DNA from 3 places in the Serratia sp. HNCC26DJ206 genome. Region 2 is predicted to be linked to each of the others. Evidence: predicted binding sites of a transcription regulator. Region 2 holds the regulator's gene; each other region holds the start of a gene.

Evidence for each region. The regulator PhoB, encoded in region 2, activates phosphate uptake and scavenging genes when phosphate is short. The targets are predictions, from matches to a motif close to CTGTCATAAAACTGNCNNAT.
Region 1: the regulator PhoB is predicted to act here: its motif matches at 2,344-2,363, upstream of serA (phosphoglycerate dehydrogenase).
Region 3: the regulator PhoB is predicted to act here: its motif matches at 3,874-3,893, upstream of glpT (glycerol-3-phosphate transporter).

The regions. Positions count from the first base shown of each region.
Region 1 covers NZ_JBXUGP010000003.1:34,194-39,456, forward strand. The annotation lists RNA gene ssrS (6S RNA) at 1-155, shown strand, start outside; gene AC2A1E_RS02820 (5-formyltetrahydrofolate cyclo-ligase) at 190-798, shown strand; gene serA (phosphoglycerate dehydrogenase) at 845-2,083, opposite strand; gene rpiA (ribose-5-phosphate isomerase RpiA) at 2,446-3,105, opposite strand; gene AC2A1E_RS02835 (LysR family transcriptional regulator ArgP) at 3,259-4,152, shown strand; gene AC2A1E_RS02840 (oxidative stress defense protein) at 4,188-4,916, opposite strand; gene argO (arginine exporter ArgO) at 4,999-5,263, opposite strand, start outside.
Region 2 covers NZ_JBXUGP010000025.1:64,826-70,088, reverse strand. The annotation lists gene AC2A1E_RS17200 (PstS family phosphate ABC transporter substrate-binding protein) at 22-969, opposite strand; gene phoR (phosphate regulon sensor histidine kinase PhoR) at 985-2,301, opposite strand; gene phoB (phosphate response regulator transcription factor PhoB) at 2,326-3,015, opposite strand; gene sbcD (exonuclease subunit SbcD) at 3,233-4,462, shown strand; gene sbcC (exonuclease subunit SbcC) at 4,459-5,263, shown strand, end outside.
Region 3 covers NZ_JBXUGP010000008.1:61,953-67,215, reverse strand. The annotation lists gene AC2A1E_RS07170 (LysR substrate-binding domain-containing protein) at 1-347, shown strand, start outside; gene AC2A1E_RS07165 (hypothetical protein) at 355-1,065, opposite strand; gene glpQ (glycerophosphodiester phosphodiesterase) at 1,184-2,275, opposite strand; gene glpT (glycerol-3-phosphate transporter) at 2,365-3,717, opposite strand; gene glpA (anaerobic glycerol-3-phosphate dehydrogenase subunit A) at 4,083-5,263, shown strand, end outside.

The sequences.
Region 1 (5,263 bases), on a different contig from region 2:
GTCCCCTGAGCCGATATTTAGTACCAATAGAATGTGATGACTCGTGACCGGTGTGCATGCTCGGCCCGTCCGAGAAGCCTTAAGGTTGCGACATCATGTTCACCTTGAACCATGGGTTCAAGGGTTACAGCCTGCGACGGCATCTCGGAGATTCCCTTCACTCGTGGTTTACCACACAAGCTCGCAACTATGTCTTTTCAACCTCAGTTCGTTCAGCAACGTCAGACACTCCGTAATGAAATCCGCCAACGGCGCCGCGCTTTAACGCCCGCGCAGCAGCATGACTTTGCGCTGCAGATTGCCCTTCGTGTTACACAGCATCCGCGCATTCAAGCAGCACAACGCATTGCGGTGTTTCTCTCTTTTGATGGTGAACTGGATACCCGCCCGCTGATTGAGCAACTATGGCAACAGGGCAAGCAGGTTTACCTGCCGGTATTGCACCCGTTCAGCCCCGGCAATCTGCTGTTTCTGCGTTATACCCCAAATACGCCGCTGGTGCGCAACCGCTTCAATATTCTGGAGCCCGCGCTGGATGTGCGCCACGTGTTACCGGTGTTGCAGCTGGATGTGGTTCTGACGCCGCTGGTGGCGTTCGACGCTGTAGGCCAACGGTTGGGAATGGGCGGCGGATTTTACGATCGCACCTTGCAGAACTGGCAGCATGACGGCCCGTACCCAATGGGATTGGCGCATGATTGCCAGCAGGTAGAGCAACTGCCAGTAGAACACTGGGATATCCCGCTGCCGGAGATCGTCACGCCTTCGCAAATCTGGGCATGGCAAACGGCAAAATAGCAAAAGGCCGGATTGCTCCGGCCTTTAAGATCTCGCACAGCCTTTATCAGAACAACAGGCGTGCGCGGATAGTGCCTTCAATCGCTTTCATACGTTGCAACGCCGCATCAGCGCGCTCGGTTTCTGCTTCGATATCGATCACCACATAGCCGATTTCCGCACCGGTTTGCAGATACTGAGCGGCGATGTTCACGCCTTCTTCTGCGAAAATCTGGTTAATCTGCGTCAGAACGCCTGGGCGGTTTTCATGGATATGCAGCAGGCGGCTGGAGTTCGGGCCATGCATCGGCAGCGAAACTTCCGGGAAGTTAACCGCAGACAGTGTAGAACCGTTGTCGGAGTATTTCGCCAGTTTCCCGGCCACTTCGTCACCGATGTTCTCCTGCGCTTCTTCGGTCGAACCACCGATATGCGGCGTCAGCAGCACGTTGTCAAACTCACACAGCGGCGAATTGAACGGATCGCTGTTGGTCGCAGGCTCTTCTGGGAAGACGTCAATCGCCGCCCCTGAAAGATGATGACTCGCCAACGCATTACACAGCGCAGGAATATCCACCACCGTGCCGCGTGAGGCGTTGATCAGGATCGCCCCCGGCTTCATCAGTGCCAGCTCTTCGGTGCCAATCATATTCTTGGTCGACAGCGTTTCCGGCACGTGCAGCGTGACCACATCACTCATATTGAGCAGATCGGATAAGTGGCGCACCTGCTGAGCGTTACCCAGCGGCAGCTTGTTTTCGATATCGTAGAAGAACACCTTCATACCCAGGCCTTCTGCCAGAATACCGAGCTGAGTACCGATATGGCCGTAGCCGATAATCCCCAGTTTCTTGCCACGCGCTTCATACGAACCCACGGCCAGTTTTTGCCACTGGCCACGGTGCGCCTTGGCGTTAGCCGTTGGGATACCGCGCAGCATCAGCAGCAGTTCGCCCAGCACCATTTCAGCCACGGATCGGGTATTGGAGAATGGCGCGTTAAACACTGGAATACCGCGTTTGGTCGCCGCTTTCAAATCAACCTGGTTGGTGCCGATACAGAAACAACCCACTGCCACCAGTTTCTCTGCGGCAGCAAAAACCTCTTCGGTCAGATTGGTACGCGAACGAATACCAACGAAATGCGCATCGCGGATCGATGCCTTAAGCGCTTCGGTGTCTAACGCACCTTTATGGTATTCAATGTTGGTATATCCGGCCGCACGCAGGCTATCTACCGTGCTTTGATGAACCCCTTCCACCAACAAGAATTTAATCTTGTCTTTTCCTAATGATACTTTTGCCATTTACCCGACCCTATATTCAGACTTCAGAAACGACTGTCATCCCCTTCTTACTTGAAGCCGCAACTCCAAGTACTTTGGGTATATAAAACAGCACATCCCCCCAACATAACAAAAATAACGCGCCCAGCAATACAAACGATTGCTCGCCGATCAGCACAAGGCTCATTGATGCCAGTGGTTTTTGGTGGAAGATGCCATAGTGAAAGAATTTGCTAGGAGCTTAGCGGAGGTTATTGTCATAACGTGACATATATCACTAAATTTGGCGGTTTTAAGATAAGATATTTTTTAGCCGAAAATCTCAAGAAACAGGCAAGCGGCAAATCATCAGGGCGCGATTGGCTGCGCCCCTGCAAGCGTGGTTATCTCACCACTTTTTTAACGCCATCCGGCGTGCCCACCAGCGCAACATCCGCACCACGGTTGGCAAACAGGCCGACGGTCACCACACCCGCAATACCGTTGATCTTATTTTCCAGCTCAACCGCATCGAGAATGTTCAGGTTATGTACGTCCAGGATCACGTTGCCATTATCGGTCAGCACGTTCTGGCGATATTCCGGCAGGCCGCCCAGTTTCACCAGTTCACGCGCCACATAAGAGCGCGCCATCGGGATCACTTCCACCGGCAGCGGGAATTTGCCCAACACATCAACCTGCTTGGTTGAATCGACAATGCAGATAAACTTACGGGCGATCGCGGCAATGATTTTTTCGCGGGTCAGGGCTGCGCCACCGCCTTTGATCATCTGCATATGGCCGTTGATCTCATCCGCGCCGTCAACATAGATATCCAGCGAATCCACTTCGTTGCTGTCAAAAACGTGGATCCCCAGGCTTTTCAGTTTGGCGGTAGAGGCGTCGGAGCTGGACACCGCACCTTCGATCTGATCTTTGATCGAGCCGAGCGCATCGATAAAATGAGCCGCCGTAGAACCGGTGCCGACCCCCACAATGGTGCCTGGTTTCACATATTCCAGCGCCGCCCAACCTACCGCTTTTTTCAGTTCATCCTGAGTCATGATGTGTTTACTGCCTATGTGCGAAAACGTGTGCGTATTATAGGGTAAATCGCCGTTTTGCACTCAGACGGGATCACACTTATTTCACCCGAAAAAGCGTAAAAATGTGGCATAGTGCCGGTATCAATTTCTTTTTATAGGGATATATCTCCGATGAAACGCCCAGACTATCGAACGCTGCAAGCGCTGGACGCGGTGATCCGTGAGCGTGGCTTTGAGCGCGCGGCACAAAAACTCTGTATCACCCAATCGGCCGTATCCCAGCGCATCAAACAGTTGGAAAACCTGTTCGGCCAACCGCTGTTGGTGCGCACCGTACCGCCGCGCCCGACAGAGCAGGGGCAGAAACTGCTGGCGTTGCTGCATCAGGTTGAACTGTTGGAAGAAGAGTGGCTGGGGAATGATAACGGCGTCGATACCCCGTTGCTGCTGTCGCTGGCGGTCAACGCCGACAGCCTGGCCACCTGGCTGTTACCGGCGCTGCAATCCGTCCTGACAGACTCGCCGATCCGCCTGAATTTGCAGGTCGAAGACGAAACCCGCACCCAAGAGCGCCTGCGCCGGGGTGAAGTGGTGGGCGCAGTGAGTATCCAACCGCAGCCGCTGCCGAGCTGCCTGGTGGATCAATTGGGCGCACTGGATTATCTGTTTGTCGCGTCCAAAGGATTTGCCGAGCGCTATTTCCCCAACGGCGTGACCCGCTCCGCCCTGCTGAAAGCCCCTGCGGTAGCCTTTGACCACCTCGACGATATGCATCAGGCATTTTTGCAGCAGAACTTCGATCTTTCACCGGGCAGCGTGCCGTGCCATATCGTTAACTCTTCGGAGGCCTTTGTGCAGTTGGCAAGGCAAGGGACCACCTGCTGTATGATCCCGCATCTGCAAATAGAGAGAGAGCTGGCTTCAGGGGAGTTGATCGACCTGACACCGGGCCTGTTCCAGCGCCGCATGCTGTTCTGGCACCGTTTTGCGCCGGAAAGCCGCATGATGCGCAAGGTCACCGACGCACTGTTGGCTCATGGGCATCAGGTGTTAAGGCAGGATTAGAATAGCAGGGCGCAATGATTGCGCCCTGCTAGCAATTACTGTGCTGCGTTGCGCTGCAACTCAAACACCACATCCACCTGATCGTCAAAGCGAATGCTCTGCTGCTCGTAGGTTTGCGCCGCATCGTTTTCCGGTGCAGCAGCCGCTTTAAACATGCGCGCTACCGGCATCGGTTGAGCGTTGGCGACGTGATAGCGGATGCTGTAAACCGGCCCCAGGGTAACCTTAAAGCCCTTCGCCAGTGAAGCCGCCTGCTGGGTGGCGTCTTCAATCGCTTTCTGGCGCGCCTGTTCGCGATAAACGTCCGGGTTGGCCACACCCAGCTCAACCGAGCGGATCTCATTGAGGCCAGACTTCAGCGCCCCGTCCAGCAGTGCGTTCAGCTTATCCAACTGGCGCAATGTCACCTGCACCTGACGCACCGCACGATAGCCTTTCAGCACCGACTCGCCGGTTTTCAGGTAATCATATTCCGGCTGCGTGCGCAGATTGGCTGCGTTGATGTCTTTCTTTTCAATACCGTTTTTTTGCAGGAAATCGAAATATTGCGCCACGCGCTCGTCGACCTGCGTTTTCGCCTGGGCGGCATCTTTGGAGGTAACGCTGACTTCGATCGCCAACGTGGCGATATCCGGGGTAGCGTCCACGCTGGCGCTACCGGAAGTAACTACGTGCGGCCCTTCGGGTAATTCCGCCGCCTGCAATGCTAAAGGTAACGCCCCAAATCCAATCATTGCGGCCATGGCCAATGCTTTCAGCTTCACGGTGTCTCCTTAAAATGACTCATTACTGAGCCTAAAACCTAACATATCCGGCGGAGATTTAAATTCGGATTAGTGACAAATTCTATAGATTTGCGCCATTCCAGGCTAATTGTAGCGCAATGGCCCACATCACCAGCCCAACCAGAACGTTGATAATCCGTTGTGCGGTCTGAGTTTGCAGCCACGGAGCCAGCCAGGAAGCCAGCAAAGCCAGGGCGAAGAACCAGGCGATCGACGCGCTGGCCGCACCTAAGGCAAACCAGGAGCGGATCTCTGGTGCTAATTGGCTGCCAAGGCTGCCGAGCACCACAAAGGTATCGAGATACACATGCGGGTTCAGCCAGGTG
Region 2 (5,263 bases):
TATGCGCTCAATTTTTGTCACTCAGCGGGCCTGCTCCAGCCCCAGCATCATGCGCGTTTTGCGCAGCGTCTCCGGGGGTAACGGCAGATAACCGTCGTGATTCACCAACCTCTGCCCCTGCACCGAAAGCACGCGATCAAGAAACGCTGCGGTCAAGGGTTCCAGCGGTTGGTTAGGTGCTTTATTAATGTAGATATACAGGTAACGCGCCAGCGGATAGCTGCCGTTGCGCACATTGGTTTCCGTCGGGGCCACGTAGTTGTTGCCTGATTCCGCCAGCGGCAGCAAGCGCACCCCGCTGGCACGAAAGCCAATGCTGGCATAGCCGATGCCGCTTAACGATCCCGCCACCGCCTGCACCACCGAAGCCGAGCCGGGCAATTCGTTCACCCGCGCCATAAAATCACCGCCACATAATGCACGCAGCTTGAAATAACCGTAAGTGCCAGAAGCGGAATTGCGGCCAAAACGTTGCAACGTGCGCTGTGCCCAACTGCCCTGAAGCCCCAGTTCGCCCCAGCGCTGAATCGCGGTGTTTTCGCCACAGCGGCGGGTGGAAGAGAAGATCTGATCGAGCTGCTGCAAGTTCAGCCCACGCAACGGATTATCCTGATGCACCAACAGCACCAGCGCATCAACGGCCACCGGCACCGCCAGCGGCGGATAGCCATAGCGCTGCTCAAACGCCGCCACTTCCGCCGCTTTCATCGGCCGGCTCATCGGCCCCAGTTGCGCCGCGCCCGCCGCCAATGCGGTAGGGGCCGTTGAGGATCCGGCGGCCTGAATTTGCAGGTTAACGTTAGGATAGTGCTGGCTGAAATCCTGCCCCCACAGCGCCATCAGATTGGCCAGCGTGTCGGAACCGGCGCTGGAGAGATTGCCGGAAAGCATCCCGTCCGGCTGCGCCAGCGCACCAGGGCTGAGCAACAGCATCAGGCAAAACAGCAATCCTTGGGTGAATCGAGCCATTACCAAGTCCACGCGTTAATTTTTCACCGCATTCTCTGACAAAGCGGCGGGCACAATCAACCGATTAGGCAGGGTAAAGATGAAACGCGTGCCGATACCGGGCTCGCTCAATATTTCCAGCCGTGAATCATGGTGGCTGAGCGCATGTTTGACGATCGCCAGCCCCAGCCCGCTGCCGCCGGTCTGGCGTGAACGCGCCTTATCCACGCGGTAGAAACGTTCGGTCAGCCGTGGAATATGTTCGGGAGCAATGCCCGGCCCGCTATCGCTTACCTGGAACTGCGCACCCTGCGGCGTTTGCTGCCAGCTCACTTCAAGATTGGTGCCCGGCGGCGTATGGTTAACGGCGTTGTAAACCAGGTTGGATACCGCACTGCGCAGCTGATCCTCGTTACCAAATACCCTGAGGTTTTCGTTTACCCGGAAGCTGATCGCATGATTGCCATTGCTAAGCGACTGCGCCTCACGCTGCAAAACCCGCAGCATCAGCGGGATATCGACCTTTTCATTCATATCGATGTTGGGTGCCGCCTCAATGCGCGACAGCGTCAGCAGTTGCTTCACCAATCCGTCCATACGTTTGGTCTGCTCCTGCATGGTGCTCAGCGCTTTGCCGCGCAGCGAACCGTCAAGTTCCTGATCGCTCATCATCTCCAGGTAGCCTTGCAACACCGTCAGCGGGGTACGCAGCTCATGGCTGACGTTGGCGAAGAAGTTACGACGCGCACCTTCCAACTGGCGCATCTGGGTGACATCACGCGCCACCATCAGCAGTTGCCCTTCGGAATAGGGCATCACGCGGAATTCGACAAAGTGCTCATTATTCAGTTGCAGCGTCAGCGGCTTGGAGAATTCCTGCTGTTGCAGATATTGGCTGAATTCCGGATAGCGCAGCAGGTTGAGGATATGTTGGCCGTTGTCCTCCGGCCAGCGGAAGCCCAGCAGGTGCTGTGCCAAGCCGTTACACCAGAAAATATTGCCTTCAACGGTGGTCATCACTACCGCATCGGGCAAAGATTCCGCCCCGCTGCGAAAGCGTTTGATCAACAGCGCCAGCTCACGGCGGCGGCGGCGGTTACGCTGCTGCATCTGATACAAGCCGTAAAACAGCGGCTCCCAGCTCCAGCGGCCCGGCGGCGGCGTCATGCTGCGATCGACCCACAGCCAGTGAGAGAGTTTGAGTTGGTTATAGAAATTCCACGCCAGTGCAATCAGCACCGCAGCCAGCAGGAACCAGGGCAAATAGCCAAAAATCAGCCCCAGCAGTAAAGCAGGCAAACAAAAAAGGGCCAGCTCAATCGCCAGCCTCTTCCACGATAGGCGTTCTAACACGGCATCTGCTCCAACATTGCGCGATTAATAGCGCGTTGAGAACCGGTAGCCGGTGCCCCGAACGGTTTGAACCATCTTGTCATGACCACTGGTCTCCAGCGCCTTACGCAGCCGGCGAATATGCACATCAACGGTACGGTCTTCTACATAAACGTTAGTGCCCCAGACGTGATTAAGCAACTGTTCGCGGCTGTAAACCCGTTCAGGATGAGTCATAAAGAAGTGTAACAGCTTGAATTCGGTCGGCCCCATATCGAGCGCCTGCTCATTTGCCATTACCCGGTGTGAGGAAGGATCCAGGCTCAGCCCTTGCATTTCAATCACTTCTTCCACCGCCATCGGTGAAATACGGCGCATCACCGCTTTGATGCGTGCCACCAGCTCTTTTGGCGAGAAGGGTTTGGTGATGTAATCATCCGCCCCCACTTCCAGGCCGCGTACCCGATCTTCTTCTTCACCGCGTGCGGTCAGCATCATCACCGGGATATCGCGGGTCAGCGCTTCGCGTTTCATGTGCTTGATAAACTGGATGCCAGAACCGCCGGGCAGCATCCAATCGAGCAACACCAAATCAGGGAACGGCTCGGACAGGCGCGCAATGGCACTGTCGTAATCCTCGGCTTCCAACGGTTGGTAACCATTCTGTTCCAACACAAAGCACACCATCTCACGGATCGGCGCTTCGTCTTCCACCACCAGTATGCGTCTTGCCATCGTCAACCCTGCCAATGTGTTATTAGGCTATTTTGCGGCGCCATTATGCGTCAGTTTTGTGACACTTTTATGAAAATCGCCTCTGCCTTTGCGGCTCTAAGCATAGTGATTATTCTAACGATCAAAGAAAAATCATTTAGATGTCATAATGCTTACGTCACGACAGGGCACTCAGCCCCTTATAATCACCGCAATTATATTTTATGCAGGGAGTATCATGCGCCTGATTCATACTTCTGACTGGCATCTAGGCCAATACTTTTTCACCAAAAGCCGCGCCGCCGAGCACCAGGCCTTCTTGCGCTGGCTGATCGAACAGGTGGAACAGCAGCAGGTGGATGCGCTGATCGTCGCCGGGGATCTGTTCGATACCGGCTCCCCGCCAAGCTATGCCCGCGAACTGTATAACCGCTTTGTGGTGGAATTGCAGCATACCGGCTGCCAGTTGGTGATCTTGGGTGGCAATCATGATTCCGTGGCCACGCTGAATGAATCACGTGAACTGCTTTCCTGCCTGAATACTACCGTAATTGCCAATGCGCAAACGGCGATCGAATCGCAGATCCTGGTGCTGAAGCAGCGCGACGGCCAACCGGGTGCGGTGCTGTGCGCCATCCCGTTCCTGCGCCCACGCGATCTGCTCACCAGCCGCGCCGGGGAATCTGGCACGCAAAAACAGCAGGCCTTACAGGAAGCCATTGCCGAGCATTATCATAATCTGTATCAGGCGGCCTGCGCGCGCCGCGATGCGCTGGGCTTGAAACTGCCGATCGTCGCCACCGGCCACTTGACTACCGTGGGGGTGACCACCTCCGATTCGGTGCGCGATATCTACATCGGCACGCTGGATGCCTTCCCGGCGCAGGCCTTCCCCCCGGCCGACTACATTGCTCTCGGCCATATTCACCGCGCCCAGAACGTGGCTAAATCCGAACATATACGCTATAGCGGCTCGCCGATTCCGCTCAGCTTTGACGAACTGGGCAAAGCCAAAAGCGTATTGATGGTCGATTTCGCCGACGGTGCTCTGCAACAGGTGACTGCGCTGGAAGTCCCCACCTTCCAGCCGATGCAGTTGATCAAAGGCGATCTACAGCAGATCGAACAGCAACTGCGGCAATTTGCCGATCATCAGGGGGAATTGCCGGTTTGGCTGGATATCGAAGTCGCCACGCAGGATTACCTCAGCGATATTCAACGCCGTATCCAGCAACTGGCCGATGATCTGCCGGTCGAGGTATTACTACTGCGGCGCAGTAAAGAGCAACGCCGCCTGGTGATCGCCCAGCAGGATAAAGAAACCCTGAATGAACTGAGCGTTGGCGACGTATTCGAACGGCGGCTGGCGCTGGAGAGCGACATGGCAGAACCGCGCCAGCAAAGGATGCGCCAGATGTTCCAGCAGGTGGTCGAAAGTTTACACCAGGATGAGGAGCCCTCCGCATGAAGATCCTGAGCCTGCGCCTGAAAAACCTGAACTCGTTGCAGGGCGAGTGGAAAATCGACTTCACCGCCGAACCCTTCGCCAGCAACGGGCTGTTTGCCATTACCGGCCCGACCGGCGCGGGCAAAACCACGCTGCTGGATGCAATTTGCCTGGCGCTATATCACCAAACGCCGCGCCTGAACGTGACGCCAAGCCAAAACGAACTGATGACGCGCCATACCGCTGAATCACTGGCGGAAGTGGAGTTTGAGGTGAAAGGCATCGGCTATCGCGCCTTCTGGAGCCAGCGCCGCGCCAAAAACGACCCCACCGGTAACTTACAAGCCCCCAAAGTGGAGCTGGCGCTACGGGAAAGCGGCAAGATCCTGGCGGATAAAGTGCGGGATAAGCTGGATCTGATCGCCTCGATTACCGGGCTGGATTTCGGCCGTTTCACTAAATCGATGATGCTGTCGCAGGGGCAGTTTGCCGCGTTTCTCAATGCCGACGCCAACGATCGTGCCGAACTGCTTGAGGAACTGACCGGCACCGAGATTTATGGCCGGTTGTCCGAGCGGGTATTTGAGCAGCACAAGCAGGCGAAAACCGATCTGGAGGCCCTGCATCATCGCGCCAGCGGTATTGAACTATTGAATGACGAACAGCGCCAAACTCTGGAAAACCAACTCAGCGCCCTCAGCGCTGAAGAACAGCAGCTCAGCCAGCAGGCGCAGCAACGCCAGCATCAGTTGAACTGGCTGCAACAGTGGCACAGCACCCAACGGCAGTTGCAGGAATATCAACAACAGCTCAGCGCCGTGC
Region 3 (5,263 bases), on a different contig from region 2:
ACAATGAACTGCGGCACTATCCGGCGCTGTGCATCCGCGACACCGCAGTCAATTTTGTGCCGCAGCAGGCGTGGCTGCTGGAGGGGCAAAAACCGATGTTTGTGCCTGATTTTGCCACCGCCATTGAGCTTATCCAGCGTAATGTGGGCATTGGCTATGTGCCGCACCATCTGGCTTTGCCGCTGTTGAACTGCGGTTCGTTAGTCAAAAAGTCAATGCAGGAACATAAGCATGCCACGCAGATCTTTTTAGCCGCTCGTTCCGATGGCATGGGCAAGGTCAGCCGCTGGTGTATGGATTACCTGCTGGCACCTTCGTTCCGCGCCCGGTTGCATGGCCAATTGTGAAAGCGGTTTATTCCTGAATTTTGCAGACTAAATCGTACGAATAGAGTGTTCCATCAGGAGCGGCTTGAATGAGCTCCATATCCTGATCCAAACTGCAAAATAAAGCGGCGCTGCTGTGGGCCGCTGAGGCGTAGGTAATATCAAACAACAGCGGCGTATGATTTTCGTGCTGCTGGTTTTTCACTGCTTTTTTGATCCACTGCTCCATCTCTAAGGTTATTTTTTGCAGATCGTCGTGCTCTTTGAGCGGGTGGATTTCATAATTTCTGCTCCCCGCCATACTTGCCAGCGTAGCTCTATATTCCTGCTGCAAGGATTCCGGAATCAGCAGTGATAATTTCTCGGCTGCCCGGTAAGTTTGCAAGAATGAGGGTAAATGCTCCAGCAGCGGGGAACCCACCACCTGCGGGCAGTAGAGCAGCGGTTTTCTTTTAGCGATCTGGTAAAGGTGCGGTTTTTTGACGTGATGCAAGGTCATTACCGAGGCAAATAACAGTAACAGCGTCGTAAAGAGTAATGGGATAAACCAAATCAGGAAACTGACGAGGTCACTAAACGGATGGGAGTAACGCTCAACGTCGTCTGGGCGGAAAAAGCGTAATACCATTTTGAAGATCAGCCCTTCATTCAGCGCGTCGGTGACCCAGCCGGTCAGCACAATGGCCGATAGGGCATAACATGACGTTTTAAGATGCTGCAATAAGACCGAGCGATCCATAAACTATCCCCTCGTTAATAACCATGATCCGTATCCTTCCATTATACCGGTCGGCTTTCAAGGTTCTGGGGATTGGCTACTTGAGAAGCCCCACCCGAATGGGCGGGGCTGGTTGAGGTTACTTGTGTAACTTGTGCTGTTGCAGGAACTGTACGCCTTTGTCTGGGAAGTCGGTGAACAGGCCATCAACGCCTGCATCAATGTAGAAAATTTTCAGCATATCGTTGAAATCCTTGGCGTAGGCAGGAACCTGGCCCGGATCGGCACGGAAGGTGTAAGGGTGGATCTGCAAGCCCTGCTGCTTAGCCTCTTTCGCCAAGGTGGTCAGCTCAATGTGACCAGGGGTTGAGGTGCTTTTCACAATCATTGGATACCATGGGCCAATGCCATCGGCATATTTAGCCAGCTTGGCGGCAGCGCCGGGTTCATACATCCAGTCGTAGCTGTACGGCGTCAGGCTGCCGTCCGGGTGGATCACCATCGTTTCGCTCACCTTCTGATCGCCGGTATTGGTGATCAGCTGTACCAGTTTGATGTCCATGTTCATCGCCGGTAACAGCTCTTTTTTCACCCGCTCTAAATCCGGCGCATCAAAGCTTTGCAGGTAAGCTTTGTCGTCTTTTTTGGTGTAACCGTAGGATTTCAGCACTTCCAGCACGGCTTTGGAGATATCTTTGCCTTCGATTTTGTGGAACCAAGGCGCCTTGGTTTCCACGTAGATGCCAATATCCTTGCCGGTTGAGTGATTCATCCCCTGAATCATCTCAATCTCATCTTGCAGCGTGTGGATGCGGAAATCCGATTTCCACATTGGGAAGCGGTTAGGGAATTTCTGCTGCTGCACGCCGTCTTTCACCAAAAACTCCTCGGTGAACTTCAGCGACTGGATCTCGGCCAGGGTGAAGTCGATGGCGTAATAGCGGCCATCTTTACGCTTGCGGTCTGGGAACTTCTGCGCCACATCGGTCACGCGGTCAAGGAAGTGATCGTGCAGGACGATCAGTTTGTCGTCCTTGGTCATGACCACGTCCTGCTCCAGATAGTCCGCGCCTTGGGCGTAGGCCATCGCCTTGGCAGGCAGCGTGTGCTCAGGCAGGTAACCGCTGGCACCACGGTGGGCGATGACCAGCTTATCCGCAGCCTGCGCAACGCTGAGCATTGAAGTGGCGAGAATGATCCCTATTAGCAGGGCTTTGGTTTGAGTTCTCATTCGCATTCTATAATCTCCATTTTATAGGCAGAGGTAAGTAAAAAGGCCGCAGAGAGCGACCTTTAAATTATGCAAAAGTATTGTGACAGTTAACCGCGTTTTGCTGCGATATCAGCGTGATGCTTCTTCTCGCTGATCATGGTTAACAACAGCAGGATGACTGCGCCGATGCTGCCGCCGATCATCACCATAAAGCCGCCGTCCCAACCGAAATAGTCTACGGTGTAACCGACGATGGCGCTGGCGGCAACGGAGCCACCCAGATAGCCGAACAGACCGGTAAAGCCCGCCGCGGTACCCGCTGCTTTTTTCGGTGCCAACTCCAGCGCATGCAGGCCGATCAGCATGACCGGGCCGTAAATCAGGAAGCCGATGGTGATCATACAGGCCATATCGATGCCTGGATTACCCACCGGGTTCAGCCAGTAAATGATGGTGGCGATGGTGACCAGTACCATGAAGAACACCCCGGTGGCACCACGGTTACCTTTGAATACCTTATCCGACATCCAACCGCACAGCAGCGTGCCTGGAATACCGGCGTATTCGTACAGGAAATAGGCCCAGGATGATTTATCCAGCGCGAAGTGTTTGACTTCTTTCAGGTAGGTCGGCGACCAGTCGAGGATGCCGTAACGCAACAGGTAGACAAAAACGTTGGCGATGGCGATATACCACAACAGCTTGTTCGGCAGGACGTACTGCATGAAGATCTGCTTGGCAGTCAGTTCTTCTTCTGCTTTATCGCTGTAGTCATCCGGGTAGTCGTTTTTGTACTCTTCGATCGGCGGTAAACCGCAGGATTGCGGGGTATCACGCATCAGAGCAAAGGCGATCATCGCCACCAGGATCGCACCGAAGGCTGGCATATACAGCGCCGCTTTCCAGTCGTTGAACCACGCCATCCCCAGCAGGAACAGCAGCGGCGGCAGGCCACCACCCACGTTATGGGCACAGTTCCACACCGAAACGATACTGCCGCGCTCTTTCTGCGACCACCAGTGCACCATAGTGCGGCCACACGGTGGCCAACCCATGCCCTGGAACCAGCCACACAGGAACAGCAGCACAAACATCACCGCAATGCTGGAGGTGGCCCAAGGCACAAAGCCCATAAACAGCATGACTGCGGCTGACAGGATCAGGCCTGCGGGCAGGAATACGCGTGGGTTAGAACGGTCGGAAACCGACCCCATGATGAACTTGGAGAAGCCATAAGCGATGGAGATCCCTGATAGCGCAAAGCCCAGGTCCCCACGGCTGAAACCTTGCTCGATCAGATACGGCATTGCCAGGGTGAAGTTTTTACGCACCAGATAGTAGGCGGCGTAACCGAAGAAAATCCCCATAAAAATTTGCCAGCGCAGCTTACGGTAGAGCGGATCTACCTTATCGACTGGCACACGGGAAATGTGTGCGGCTGGCTTAAAAATACTCAACATGAGCGCCTCCGATGGCTTTATCAGTTATTACATCAGCAGGAAACGGATGTCCTGAAGATGATCGAGCGGATACCAGAGTTAAGTGTTGTCAAATTGTTCCATAACGAGCGCCATCCTAGTCAAAACCCGCAAGTCCCATTGTGATGGATGGCGCAATTGTTACACTTTTATGAAACATCGGCGGATTCTGCGCGATTGGTTAACATTTTGAAATGAGTAAACAGCAAAAACTTGTGATTTTGATCACATTTGTGATTTTTTAAGGTCATTTTACTTTCGTTTTTTGTTCGTTATTGTTCCTTATCAAACAAAATCCTTAATAAATGTGTACCAATAGGATGATAACCATAGGCCCAGGGGGCGTAATGAATAACGACTCACCAGTGACCGAAACGGATGTGATCATTATTGGCGGCGGGGCGACCGGTGCAGGTATTGCCCGTGACTGTGCGCGGCGCGGGCTGCGCTGCGTTTTGCTGGAGCGGCATGACATCGCCACCGGGGCGACCGGCCGTAACCATGGGCTGTTGCACAGCGGAGCGCGCTATGCGGTGACCGACGGTGAATCGGCCCGCGAGTGCATTGAAGAAAACCGCATACTGAAACGCATTGCCCACCATTGCATCGAACCTAGCGATGGCCTGTTTATTACCCTGCCGCAGGATTCGCTGACGTATCAACAGCAGTTTATTACCGCCTGCCTGAATGCCGGGATTAATGCCGAAGCGATCGAACCCCAGCAGGCGCTGCGTCTGGAGCCTGCGGCTAACCCGGCGTTGATCGGCGCCGTGCGGGTGCCGGATGGTACCGTCGATCCTTTCCGGCTGACCGCCGCCAATATGCTGGATGCGCGTGAACATGGTGCGCAGGTGCTCACCTATCATCAGGTAATAGGTTTACTGCGCACGAGCGATCGTGTGACCGGCGTGCGCGTTTTCGACCATAAAAATGCGCGTCAATACGACATTCATGCGCAGGTGGTGGTGAATGCCGCCGGCATTTGGGGCCAACAGATAGCAGAATATGCCGATCTGCGGGTGCGTATGTTCCCGGCCAAAGGGGCGCTGTTAATCCTCGGCCATCGCATTAATAACATGGTGATTAACCGCTGCCGCAAACCGGCAGACGCCGACATTCTGGTGCCGGGAGATACTATCTCGTTGATCGGCACCACCTCTACCCGCATTGATTACGACCAGATCGACAACATGGTAGTTACCCCGCAGGAAGTGGACGTGCTGATCCGCGAAGGCTCGCTATTGTCACCAATACTGGCGCAAACCCGCATTCTGCGTGCCTATGCTGGCGTACGGCCGCTGGTGGCGCGCGATGACGATCCCTCCGGGCGTAACGTCAGCCGCGGCATTGTGCTGCTCGATCACGCGGAACGTGACGGCCTGGAGGGTTTTATCACCATAACCGGCGGCAAGCTGATGACTTACCGGCTGATGGCAGAATGGGCGACCGATAAAGTGTGTGCCAAGCTGGGCATTAATAGCCCGTGCACCACGGCGCAAGTGGCGTTGCCGGGTTCCCGTCAGTCGGC